DNA from 3 places in the Alteromonas sp. 76-1 genome. Region 3 is predicted to be linked to each of the others. Evidence: predicted binding sites of a transcription regulator. Region 3 holds the regulator's gene; each other region holds the start of a gene.
What was found. The regulator FNR, encoded in region 3, switches genes on or off when oxygen is low (the NO sensors DNR and NnrR bind a similar motif). The targets are predictions, from matches to a motif close to TTGATCTAGATCAA.
Positions count from the first base shown of each region.

Region 1: a site for FNR is predicted at 1,649-1,662, ahead of ALT761_RS14995 (DnaJ C-terminal domain-containing protein). Genes of this name have one in related genera too.
Region 2: a site for FNR is predicted at 2,374-2,387, ahead of ALT761_RS17920 (GbsR/MarR family transcriptional regulator). Genes of this name have one in related genera too.

Region 1 is NZ_LR136958.1:3,471,136-3,475,574, forward strand. Features, by position in the region: gene ALT761_RS14985 (LysR substrate-binding domain-containing protein) at 1-329, shown strand, start outside; gene ALT761_RS14990 (chaperone modulator CbpM) at 337-633, opposite strand; gene ALT761_RS14995 (DnaJ C-terminal domain-containing protein) at 626-1,585, opposite strand; gene ALT761_RS15000 (hypothetical protein) at 1,790-2,098, opposite strand; gene ALT761_RS15005 (hypothetical protein) at 2,452-2,880, shown strand; gene ALT761_RS15010 (DUF1287 domain-containing protein) at 3,060-3,671, shown strand; gene ALT761_RS15015 (hypothetical protein) at 3,887-4,439, shown strand, end outside.
Region 2 is NZ_LR136958.1:4,231,070-4,235,508, reverse strand. Features, by position in the region: gene ALT761_RS17930 (cytochrome d ubiquinol oxidase subunit II) at 1-384, opposite strand, end outside; gene ALT761_RS17925 (cytochrome ubiquinol oxidase subunit I) at 394-1,755, opposite strand; gene ALT761_RS17920 (GbsR/MarR family transcriptional regulator) at 1,767-2,324, opposite strand; gene ALT761_RS17915 (energy transducer TonB) at 2,595-3,629, shown strand; gene ALT761_RS17910 (substrate-binding periplasmic protein) at 3,764-4,439, opposite strand, start outside.
Region 3 is NZ_LR136958.1:2,287,465-2,291,903, forward strand. Features, by position in the region: gene ALT761_RS09855 (patatin-like phospholipase family protein) at 1-139, opposite strand, end outside; gene ttcA (tRNA 2-thiocytidine(32) synthetase TtcA) at 140-1,081, opposite strand; gene uspE (universal stress protein UspE) at 1,286-2,209, opposite strand; gene fnr (fumarate/nitrate reduction transcriptional regulator Fnr) at 2,307-3,047, opposite strand; gene ALT761_RS09875 (sulfite exporter TauE/SafE family protein) at 3,097-3,756, opposite strand; gene ccoS (cbb3-type cytochrome oxidase assembly protein CcoS) at 3,743-3,958, opposite strand; gene ALT761_RS09885 (heavy metal translocating P-type ATPase) at 3,960-4,439, opposite strand, start outside.

The sequences.
Region 1 (4,439 bases), 1.2 Mb from region 3:
CAGGAGAAGAGAAAGCAAGTTGGGAAGCATACTTTGAACACAGCAAAATTAATCTTTCAAATAAGATACTAAGAAAGACGGTGGTATCTTCGAGCGATCTTGCCGTTAGCGCAGCACTGGCAGGCCAGGGTGTTATGTTAGCTTCTGATGTTATGATTGGTCAGTATTTGAAATCAGGGCAATTGGTGGTACCCATTGATATTCCCCATCCAGTGCGCTGGAAATCTCATTTTGTATATCTAAAGAACTCACCAAAACAACAACGCATAGCGCATTTCTGTGAGTGGCTTACAAAAAAAATGGCAAACCATGAAGCACTACAAACGTAAAAACAGGTTAAAACCGCGTTAGCCGACGGTGAAGATATTCATTTTCTTCTGTCAGCTTTTCTTTTTGTTTCAGTAACTCAACAATCATCGCTACCGCTACCCAATCCAACTCTAATTGAGAATATAGCGTTATGGCTTTTTTGACCCAACGAACACTGCTGGTATCGAACATCCAGTCGTTCTTATCGTCGCCAGAAACAGGTTCAGCTATCCCGTAATCAATAACTTCAACTATCATTTCTTGGTTTAACCGTTCAACTTGGCAAAGTTCTTCGAATGATATTACTAGCAGCGTATCAACCATTTTCTTTACTCCATTGTGAGCGAGGGTCGTCGTGTTTTAATTCCGCCAGTTGTTGCCATAACACTTTGTCTTCATCACTGGTTGTGTTTGGTATAACGATTTTTAAAACAGCAATCATATCGCCAACGCCGGTTTTCATTTTAAGGCCTTTACCCTTAACCCGTAATTTTTGACCTGTTTGACTATTTGGCTTGATATTCAAACTAATTTTGCCGGTCAACGTTGGCACTTCAACCTTGCATCCCAGCGCGGCTTCCCACGGTAAAACAGGTACAGTTAGAACAAGGTTATGCCCTTCAACATCAAACAGTGGGTGTGGTACTAATCGAATGTGTAAATAAAGATCGCCATCTCTACCTTGCCCCTGCCCTTTGCCGCCTTGGCCTTTAAGCCTAATCCGCTCTGAGTCAACCACGCCGGCTGGTATTTTAACTTTTAGGGTTTTATTGACGTGTTTAATCTGCCCATTTTCTAATGATGGCATCGAAAATTGAATTGTTTTAGGCGCTTCTGAAAACAAGTCTTCAAGGAATACTGGCACTTCAATCTCAGCATCTTGGCCGTGATCGCTAAACCCAGAAAAATCGTCTGCTTGATGACTTCGCGGCCCCTGATTAAAACCACCGCCAAATACGGAATTAAAAAAGTCTGAAAAGTCGCCGCCGTTATGAGCGCCATTGAAATCGTTATTACTTTGCCAGCCTGGTGGCGGTTGAAAATTATCGTGTGAAGTTGCACCATATTTTTTCAATTCGTCATATTCAGCTCTGCGCTTCGGATCTTTAAGCACCTCATAAGCTTCAACTAATTCTTTAAATTCTTCATCGGAATTACTGTCTGGTTGCATATCTGGGTGCAGCTTTAGCGCAAGCTTCCGATAGGCTTTTTTTATTTCCTTTAAATCAGCATCTTCTTTAACACCAAGGATCTGATAATAATCTTTAAATTCCATTCAATGATGCTCAGCGTAGTGGCTATAGAATACTTAATATAGCGGATGCCGATAAAGCATCATTTGATATTGATCAAATATCAACAGGTCTACAAAAAATGGGGAGGGAATGATTAACGTTGTATAGGAAATTTGGCTTCGATTTAGGCTAAAAATGAAGGGGGGCCAATGCAATGTGACCCATACAAAAAACGCAAACCTGATTTAATCATCAGGCCCTTCTACTGTAAATACTAGATGCCTTCGCATATCTTTTAGAATAACCCCTTTTTTCACCATGGCGGCGCTTAATCGCTTTCGCCATTTTAATAATTCCGGTTCCGCGGCGGCTAACGATTGTTCTTCTTCAAACTGAAAGCGCAGTAATAAAGAGCTTGGGAACATCTCGTATTTCATATCAAACCAGCACTGCACCATGCCGGGAATTTCAGCGCGCCCTTGCTCTTCAAGCATGTTCGCAACATCAAGGACAAGTGCTTGTTGTTTAAGTTGCACTTTAGAAAGTTTTTTCATGAATATAGCCCAAGGTGAAGATTAACTTTTATAGCCGCTAAATCTAAACGAAAAACTACTAGCTGAACAGAAGGAACGCAGATAGAGATAGAATTTATGCAAACGTTTAAAATGGACTGTAAGCGTAAAAAGTATCAAGAGCACTCAAATAAGCGCTACAGCAGATGAAAAGCTTCAAAAGGTGACTAGAAGCGCTAATACTCTTAACACTTTGATGACAATTTAAGCTAAACTGAAGCTTCAACGATTAGTGATAACGACCGATATTTTCTTCTCGCGTTACGCTAATAATTGAACAAAACTTTATTACTAACCTTAACATTTGCACTAAATTCAGCAAAAGGAGTTTCACCATGAAAAACAAAGCAATTGCGTTAGCATTATTACTGTCTGTAGTAGGTTGTTCTGAGTCTAATAAAGAGGCAACAGAAGAAGCAAAAAAAGAAGCCATGATGGAAATGGAGAAGGCTGGCGACGCGACAGCTGACGGCTACGAAGAAGGAAAAGAAAAAGCAGCTGATGCTTGGGATGAAACTAAAGACTCTGCATCAAGTGCTTATGAAGATGGTAAAGACATGGCTTCTGATGCTTATGAAGACGGCAAAGACATGGCTTCCGATGCATATGAAGACGGCAAAGATATGGCCTCTGACGCGTACGAAGATGGCAAAGAAAAAGGTGCTGACATGATGGATGCTGGTGCTGAGAAAGTGCGTGAAGCATGTATTGCAATGAAGAAAAAAATGGGTGGTGACGTAAGCGAGTGTGATAGTAAAGACTAATACACCTCAACGCGCTCTTCACTTTGAATCTAGGCAGATAGTCTGCCTAGATTTGAGTGTTTCAATGTATGCGGTGGTTTTTCTGAGAGTCATTTCATAAAAACTTTGACTGCGACACTATTGGCTAAGGAGCGTATCAACCATACTCTGCAGAGGTCGGTGAAGGCGGTATTTACCACATGAATAAACTGCTAAGCATTATAGCGTTGATGTTCTCTCCGTATTGTTTGGGTGGTAGTTTCGAGCAAGATATAGTTTCCGCTGCAATTGAACGCACCAAACATGACATTACCTATGATGGGTCATATTTTTCTATTGCATACCCCAATGGTGACGTTCCGAAAAATATTGGCGTTTGCACAGACGTAATCATCCGCACCTATCGGTCACTTGGCACCGATTTACAAATGCTTGTTCATCAAGATATGTCTGATAACTTTGCAGTATACCCATCGAAACAAATTTGGGGTTTGAATAAACCAGATAGAAATATCGATCATCGTCGTGTGCCCAATTTACAGGTGTTTTTATCTCGACATGGTGAGAGTTTACCTATAACGCTTGCAGCAGAAGATTATGCACCAGGAGATATTGTCACTTGGTCACTACCTAGAAATTTACCGCATATAGGTATTGTCAGCGCTACACTTTCAGAAGCAAGTGGCAACCCACTTATAATTCATAATATTGGCTCAGGCCCAACTATTGAAGATATGTTGTTTAGATATCGAATAACAGGGCACTATCGTTACGTACCACAACATTACCTCGCCTCTTCAATGAACATCTAAGAATAAACATGAGCCATTCTTTTCCACGTCCATATTAGGCGTAAAATTCCAGAACTTGACTACAAAATTGTTATTTCTTTACAGCGTGGCCATATTATCTAGCCTATTAATTTACATAGTGATTTATAAATAAATCATTCATTTATGGTATTATTTCGTCGAAATAACCCTTGAACTAACATTACCTAAACAGCATATAACGGAAGTGAGAAGAAATGGACTCTGCAACACCCAAATCCCCCGCGAAACCTATAAAAAGGCAACAGCCAGTCATAAAATTAGATAATTCTGATTTAGTTAAAACTGGATTTTGGGTCGGACAAATATTTATGGTTATTGCGACCGTGGTAGGCGTTTATTTAGCCGCACAAGAAGGCTTGTCGCAAGCGCTATTGTTTGAAAATTTAAATAGCAAAGAAAAAAACTATTATCTACAACACGCTTTAGCCGATGAGCTCGATGATAATATTATTGCCCTGAATGCCTATGCTAACCTGCTTCAAAACAAACCTATTTATGACATAAAAGCTAACCGTCCCGTTGTCAGCGATTTTGTGTGGGAAAGTATGAAATATTCCCCAAATGCATTAGAAACACCAAGCAACATTCTCTCTGCAATCCGTCGATATAATTCTGAAGTTGCGTTGATTATTAAAAAAATGGAAGGTAATCAATTCGGGCCTAAGTACGGTTCGAGCTTGTTGTTAGCGCTCAATGAAAAGGTAACTGATGGCGCGCTAAGTGATCTTATTCATCATTATACTCAAC
Region 2 (4,439 bases), 1.9 Mb from region 3:
TGAACCGTACTTAAAGGTGAGATCCCACTTACGCTTATGCACTTGAACGACCTTCGCCCTAAAATCAAAAGAGACGCCACGTAAAATGAGCCCTAATAGCATTATAGTTGCGGGAATATAAAGGCTTTGAAGCACCTCACTGTGTGCTTCGGGAAAAGCAATCAGCAGAAGCCCAACGGCCAATACCAACCACGTTTCATTGGCGTCCCAATAGGGCCCAATAGAAGCAATCATATCGTCACGAAACTTTTCTTCTCGGGGCGGTATTAAAACACCTACCCCTAAATCGTAACCATCTAAAATAGCGTACAGCAATACTGCCAGCCCAAGCAGGCCAACGTAAATATTCCCTAATGTTTCTGCTGATACATTTTCGAATAACATAGCTGCTCCTTAAGTGTTAGCCGGCGACATTTTGCTAGCTTTTGCCATTTCGCGCTCTTCCGTAGAAATCTCTTCAATTTCAACGGCGCGGCGACACATCAACATGAGCGTTCCCATATAAGCGAACAGCAAAATAGTATAAATCGTGGCGTACATGGTGAACGAGAAAGCGATATTCGCGGGAGGAAGTGTTGTTACCGCTTCTTGAGTACGTAAAACACCACTGACGAGATAAGGCTGCCTCCCAATTTCAGTCACATACCAACCGGCTAAGGTTGCAATCCAGCCGCTGAATGCCATGCCAGCGAATACTCGCTTGAGCCAGAGTGGGAAAGATTTCCCTCTAAGTAAATAACTGCTACCAAGCCACGAAACCGCCAACATTAAAAAGCCCATGCCTACCATCACCCGAAACCCGAAGAATACAGGTGCTACTGGCGGATGCTCGCCTTCAAAGTCGTTCAGGCCTTGAATTTTGCCATCCATTTTATGGGTTAAAATTAGGCTCGCGCCGTTGGGTACCGGTATTTCAAAGTGATTTTCCCTGCTTTCTTCGTCGGGAATAGCAAACAACAGTAAGGGCGCCCCCTCTGTGGTATCCCACAAGCCTTCCATTGCGGCAACTTTTTGTGGTTGATGCTCAAGGGTATTTAATCCATGCATATCGCCCGCAAAAATCTGCAAAGGAATAAGCACTGCCGCGGTATAGGTTGCGGTTTTAAGAGCAAGCTTTGGCGCTAGCTTGTCATCACCTTTCAACATACGGTAGGCCGACAAACCGGCAATTAAGAAACTGGCCGTCAAACCCGAAGCTAGCATCATGTGTACAAAGCGATACGGGAACGAAGGGTTAAAAATAATTTCGCTCCAATTTACCGCATACACAACGCCATCTATAACTTCATGCCCCTGAGGCGTTTGCATCCAGCTGTTAAGCGCCAAAATCCAAAAGGCTGACATGGTAGTGCCCACTGCCACAATCAATGTTGAAAGGGTGTGTAACCAATTAGGGACTCGGCGAATACCAAACAGCATAATACCAAGGAAGGTAGCTTCTAAGAAAAACGCAGTAAGGACTTCGTAGCCCAATAGGGGGCCTGCCACATTACCCACCCGCTCCATGAAGCCGGGCCAGTTGGTACCAAATTGGAAAGACATGGTCACGCCACTTACTACACCAAGTGCAAAGCTTAGTGCGAATACGCGCACCCAGAAGCGGTACATACGCATCCAAACAGGGTGGCCGGTTACATTTGAGCGAAATTTGAAGTAGAAAAGGAACCATCCCATTGCCATGGTGATAGTAGGAAACAGAATATGAAAACTAATATTTAATGCAAATTGTAAACGAGACAGCAAGAACGCATCCACAGATAGTCTCCTTAATTAACGGAATTTTTTCCCGGAAGAATTTTGTCTTTCAGTTCTAACATACGGCCAACACCCGAGCCGAGTTTCATCAAGGTGTTAAGTTTATCTGGGCCTAGGTTTTGAAGCTCTTGTGACCATGCGGTTACCGACTCTAATAAGTCATGAATTTCATTCAGCTTATCTTGTGCGTTAGCTTCAGTTTTGTTGGCGGGCGTATCGAGTAATAAATCTCGCAATAAACTCATGGTAGGGTCTATTTCGCGTTTGCGGCGCTCTTCGAATACGCGGTTTGCTAGGGTCCAAATGTCACCGCCGGCAATAAAGAACTCTTTTCGTTCGCCAGGGACAAGGTGCTGTTTTACCAAGCGCCACGACTGTAGCTCCTTTAATCCCATGCTGGTGTTGCCGCGAGATATATTTAGCGCGTCGGCGATTTCTTGCGCTGAGATGGGTTCATCAGCAAGTACAATCAGCGCCAAAATTTGGCCCACAGTACGGTTAAAGCCCCAACGACTGCCCATTTCGCCGAAATGCATAACCGCGGAAGTAATAAGTGGTGTCATTTTCATGTCTATACCTGCTGAACTTTCAGAAATTACTGAAAGTTTATGCCGAAGTTTGATTGAGATCAACAAGTATCAGATGAAAATTATGTTAGGAGGAACTCGAAAACGACATAAATGGGCATGGTGAATCTTATGTTCGTTGATAAGTTGTCTCGTGACGTTTCGATTTATTGTTAAGTTTAAAAGATAGGTGCTATAAACAATATAGAATTAAACAGGAAACGCGATGTTGAGGTTTATTACTTTTAACACGCTAAAAATTAGGGATAAATTGTGAAAATATTTTCTGCGCTATTATGCGTGTTATTGATCGTGTCCAGCGGCTTCTCTTTTGCCAATGGTAACAGCAAAGAAGTTAAAGCCGCCAAAATAATAAAAAATGCTAATAAAGTGGAAGAGACCTTTACCTCGCGCGGAGGCATGGAAGGTTGGACAAGAGTTTCATTTATAATAGACAAAGACGGCACAACGAAAGATATCGTTGTTTTTGATTATTCAGGTAAAGACAGATATGTCAAAAAAGTCACTAAATACATAAGAAACCTTCAATATTCTCCTGCGCTCGTTAACAATATGCCAGTAGCAAGTGCTCAAACTCTGTTTGTTAAACACACATACTCAGAGGCTGGCCATAGCGAAGGTAGTGTGACGCCTGCCTTTGCAAAAGAATACCAAGCTACCATAGATGCGCTTTCTAGTCCTACCGCAGATATGCTTAACATAAAAAAATCCATAGACAATTTGGTAGAAGACCATACTAAAAATTTAAACGAACATGCTTTGGCGGCGTGGTTAAAGTCTATCTATTATTATAAAAATGAAGAATTTTTAGAATATATGCGCCAATCCCAAATTACAGTAGATTTATACGAACACTTGCCTATAGCAATATTGGCTAAGTCGACGGTGAATCTTTTTGAGTCACAGCTTTATTTCGGAAATTTTAATGGCGCCGCCGAAACCCTTTCGCGAATGGGAAGTGTTAGTGGCCTTAATTTATCTGAAGAAACCTATCAACAATTTGCAGATGCACTGAAGGCTGCTAAAGCGACTGGATCAGCAAACATCACTAAAGGTCAGCTGAGTCATTTAGGCGCGTGGTCTCAAACGTATGATTCCTCAATATTTAAAGTTAAAGTGTCTCAAGGGAATGTTGATTCAGTGGAGCTTAGATGCAACGATTATCAACAAAAATATATAGAAGGTTGGGAGAACAAAATAGAGTTTCCGGCGCAAACTTCCGATTGTATCTTGTTAATCAGAGGTGATGCTGGCTCAACATTTGATATTCTTGAAATCACTAGTTGAAAATTAAGAAAGCGAGAGCTGTTTCGCAAAATGATTGACTATAAGGGCGCTCTTCTACAGTGCTAGCAAAAGGCTCTGCTAAAATCTGCTGCTAAAAAGCGCAATAAAAAGCGGAAAAAAGCGCAGGTAAGTAACTACCAGCGTCTTATCATGGTTTTATAAACATCAGGGTCGAGCAAACTTTCTCGCTCGACCTTAACGCCATCAAGCATTGCCATCGCCTCAGCTTTCGTTTCAACGATAACACCATCAATAACGTAAACACTTTTATCACCAGGTAACGATTTATCGAGTGGGTAGGCGGTAAGTGTATCTGTGGGTACAAGGCTTACACTAGTTTGACCAATATAGTCGGCGATACCGTCGTTGTTAATGTCTTTGGATAGCCAAGGTAGCCCCAGAATTTTATTGTAACTGCCATCTTGTTGCATAACCTGAATGGTTTGTTCAAACGCTTCAATAGTGGCCTTAGCGTTAGGCGTACTTGTGCCAAGTGCTAAGGAAAAACCAGCGTTCATCAACGATGCTGAAGATACGTGTAAAAGCTCTTCACCGTCTTTATCAAGAAGTAAATTAAACTCTTCAATCAACAAGCGGGTAGTAATTAAATACGGCGCTCTGTCATCGGCTAGCTGCTTAAAAGCGTCGTACGTGCTGGGATTACGTGACCACTTGATTTCTTTTAGCATGCGGAACTTTGGCGTATTAGCAAAGCGGTTTTCTATCGCTACGCGACTGTCTTTTAAATGCGGTATCAGCTTAATCTCTTCAACATCGTATTTTTTACCCGTGGCATATAAATAGATGGGA
Region 3 (4,439 bases):
AGGCGGCACCAACATAGGCACCGATAGAACAACCTGCCACCACGTCAATTTTAATACCCAGCTTTTCTAATGCCTGAATAATACCAATGTGTGTCCAACCTCTTGCAGCACCCGCACCTAATGCTAGACCAATTTTCATTTAGTTTGATTCCATCAGATTGATAACGTGAACCGTGTCGTCAGAGGGCTCATTGGGCGACTCAAAGCTCGGTGGATCGAAACCAATATCACCATCTTCAACCGGCTCGTTCTGGGTAGTTATACCTTTAAAGTCGTGCAAATTCTTGTCGACCAAATGTGACGGCGCTACATTTTGAAGCGCACTAAACATAGACTCAATTCGTCCAGGGAATCGGCGATCCCAATCTTGTAGCATGGCCTTCACGTTCTGACGCTGCAAATTCTCTTGAGAGCCGCACAAGTTGCAAGGGATAATAGGAAATTCTACGGCATCAGAATAACGTTGAATGTCTTTTTCGGTGCAATAGGCTAGAGGCCTGATCACAATGTGTTCACCATTGTCGCTTACCAACTTTGGTGGCATTGATTTAAGCTTACCGCCATGAAACATATTCAAAAAGAACGTTTCTAGCATGTCGTCACGGTGATGGCCTAGGGCAATTTTAGTGGCGCCTAACTTTTTGGCCGTACTGTATAAAATACCGCGACGTAATCGTGAACAAAGCGAACACGTGGTTTTACCTTCAGGCACTTTGTCCATAACAATAGAGTAGGTGTCTTCTTCTACAATTTTGTACTCTACACCTACACTTTCTAGGTATTCAGGAAGTACGTGCTCTGGAAATCCAGGCTGCTTTTGATCAAGGTTAACCGCAATAATGTCAAAATGAATTGGCGCAATGCGTTTTAAAAACATAAGAATATCAAGCATAGCGTAACTGTCTTTACCACCAGACAAGCACACCATCACTTTATCGTTATGTTCAATCATGCCGAAATCAGCAATCGCTTTGCCTACATTACGACGAAGTCGCTTTTGTAGCTTATTAAAGCTGTATTTTTGTTTATTTTGAGACGCGGTTAACGGAGCGTCCGCACGGTTTGTGCCTGCACTGGTCATATCAATAGCTTGGTTACTGCGAAAAAAACCATTATACAGTAATCAAGTAAAATTGAATGTGCGAGGTGAAGATTTTTTGTATCGCGCTAGCACTGACTGCTAACAAATGCCAATAGCGCTTAAGGCTATAGTCCGATAGCGCTTAAGGCTATATAACGTTTGCTAGCAAAGCGTGATGTCAGGCTATGCACGAACTTGTATGAATTACCGTGAAAGCGGCGAAATAAAACCGTCTGGTTTTATTGCCAGTACATCACACACAAGTTCATCAATAACATGTTCAGCGGTGTTACCTATAAGGGCCGCAGAAATACCTACTCTGCCAACCGTACCGATGATAACAAGTTCAGCGTCTATATCTTTGGCTATCCTTGGAATGACTTTTTCGGGAAGGCCTTCCTTCACATAACAGCGCTCGCTATCGATAGCATACTTTTCGCAGTGTGTGTTCATCTCAAGCTCGTGATGGTGCTTTACTGCGTTGTTGTATGTGTCTGGGTCAAACTCAGGAACTTCAATAGCAATATTTAGCGGCGTAGCGGGGTAGCTGTTTACCAAATTAACGTTACCACTGAGTAACGCGGCATAATCGTTAGCTATTACAGTGATTTTGTCGTTAAGTACTGCATGTTCATCGTCTTCACTGCCTATATTTACCGCAGCAATAATTTCACCATTTTCAGGCCATTCATGATCTTTAACTAACAATACGGGCGAGGGACATTTTCTAAGTAGATGCCAGTCTGTAGGAGTAAAAATAACAGAGGCTAAATCGTCATGGCGCTTAGTTGCTTTTACCACTAAATCTATATTGTTGTCGATAACGTAATGCACCACAGCTTCAAAGGCACGGTTGTTCCATTCAACAACTATATCGGTTTTATCAAAGCCTAAATCGGTAAGGGTTTTACGCAACCAACCCGCATGTTCCTTAGTGACCGCGTCGCGCATAGCTTCACGATCATCAGGGCTAAGCATGGTTGTCATATCGTAAGATAAGTCGTAAACCACCAGCATGGCGGTGACAGAGGCACCTGTCTTTTTGGCAAGTTCATATGCACGGCTAAGCGCAGGTTGGGTCTCTCTATCGGCTTCAATGACAGCTAATATACGTTCATACTTAATCATAACCCCTCCAAACATTTTTAGATTTTTGGTTGCTACAATTTAAGTGTAATACCTATTTGCTATTACGTAACTTGTTTTAGATCAAAAGCTTTGAAGATTAGCTATTACAGGCGATATTAGGTGCAACCACAGACGTTAAACGTTGTGACATCTCATCAAAATCTAAAATAGTGATGAGTTTACCGTCCACTTGGATAATATTTTCTTTTTGAAAACGGCTTAATAGGCGGCTAATGGTCTCAATAGTTAGACCAAGATAGTTCCCAATTTCATTTCGAGTCATGGTTAGGTGAAATTCTTTATTTGAAAATCCACGTTCTTCGAAACGTTGAGAAAGCTGAGAGAGGAAATACAATAGACGTTCTTCCGCTGAGCGTTTATTAAGCAACATCATGAGATCATGATCTTGTTTAATTTCCGCACTCATAAAACTCATTATTTGATGTCTTAACTTAGGAAATTGAACTGACATCTCATCAAGCGTTTCATACGGTAGTTCGCACACCATGGCGGTTTCTAATGCCTGAGCATAACTTTGGTGCTTGTTTTCCCGTAAGGCATCGAAGCCGATAATATCGCCAGGGAAGTGAAAACCTGTAATCTGCTCTTCACCATCTGAATTGGTGACGAAAGACTTAAAAGAGCCCGTGCGTACTGCGTAAAGAGAGTTGAATGTATCTCCCGACTTTACCAGTAAATCACTCTTGTGAAGGGGTTTCTTTCGCTCAATAATATCATCTAAAGATTCAATCTCAGTCTTGTTTAGTGCAACGGGCAAACACAAGTGGCTGAAACTGCAATTTTGACAATGAATTGAGAATTGGCTTCCTTTGCTCATAGGTTCAAACTATAAATAGATTCGACTTAATATAATCTTACTCTTTTGTTTATGAAATTGCTGCATAAATTAAAAAGAGAGCATAAATAGCCAATATTCCTGAAAAGCATTGTCTTACCACGGGATGCCTGAAACCTGCTATTAGATACTGGCTACCTGCGCTTGCGGCTAACAAAGTGGGCAGAGTGCCTAACCCAAAAAATAACATGATGGCAGCGCCGTCAACGGCTGACCCCGATGCCAACGACCACGTTAACGTGGAATAGACCAACCCGCAGGGAAGCCAGCCCCATATAAAGCCATAGGGTAGTGCATAAACTGGGCTTTTGAATGGAAGAAATCGTTTAGATATTGGCTGAATAGCTTTAAATAAGCCGCGCCCCATCGCTTCAATATAATTCAAGCCTTGCCACCACTTTCCCAGATAACACGCTAATAGCAGCAGCATAACGCCACTAATCAAAGATAAAACGGGTTTAGCGATAGGCACAAACTCGGTGGCTATTTGGCCGACAGCGCCTGTAATAGCGCCGGCTAATGTATAGCTGAGGATACGGCCGAAATTATAGGCAAGGGTGTAGGGTAATGCCGGTTCATTACTTGGCGTTACTGTACGTAGTGCGGCAACAATACCACCGCACATACCCACACAATGCACTCCGCCAGCAATTCCGATAAAAAAAGCAGAGAATATATTAATCTCTGTCATCTGTTTCTTTACGTTGTTGTAACTGCTTTCGCTGTTCGGCTAGCTTCTTTTCATCACCAGATAAATCATCATCAAACAAAATGCTGTAGCCCTGTCTATCAAGATCTTCAAACTGATTGGTTTTTACCGCCCAGAAAAAGATAACCAGTGCCAGCGCAACAATAATAATAGCAATGGGAATTAAGACGTAAATGATACTCATATTATTTACTTAATAACCTCGTTGAATTGGTGACCACAATAATACTACTCAGTGACATGCCAACTACGGCCATCCAGGGAGAGAGTAACCCCGACACCGCAAAGGGTAGAATGATAATATTGTAACCTACTGACCATGCAATATTTTGCTGAATTTTACGTTTCGCCTGTTTAGCTACAGAAAATAAGGTTGGTACCGATAGCAAACTGTCACCTAGCAAAATAACATCGGCGGCTGTTTTGGCTACATCTGTGGCGTTTCCTACCGCAACCGCCACATCTGCGCTAGCAAGAACAGGGGCATCGTTTATACCGTCGCCCATCATCATGACTTTGCGACCTTGCTTTTGCAAAGTATGCACCTGTGAATATTTTTGCTCCGGTGATAAGCCACCCTTTGCTAAGTTGATTGGTAAACTGGCAGTAAGTGCATCAACGTTTTTCTGTGTATCGCCACTTAGCACCACTAATTGATGCTCATT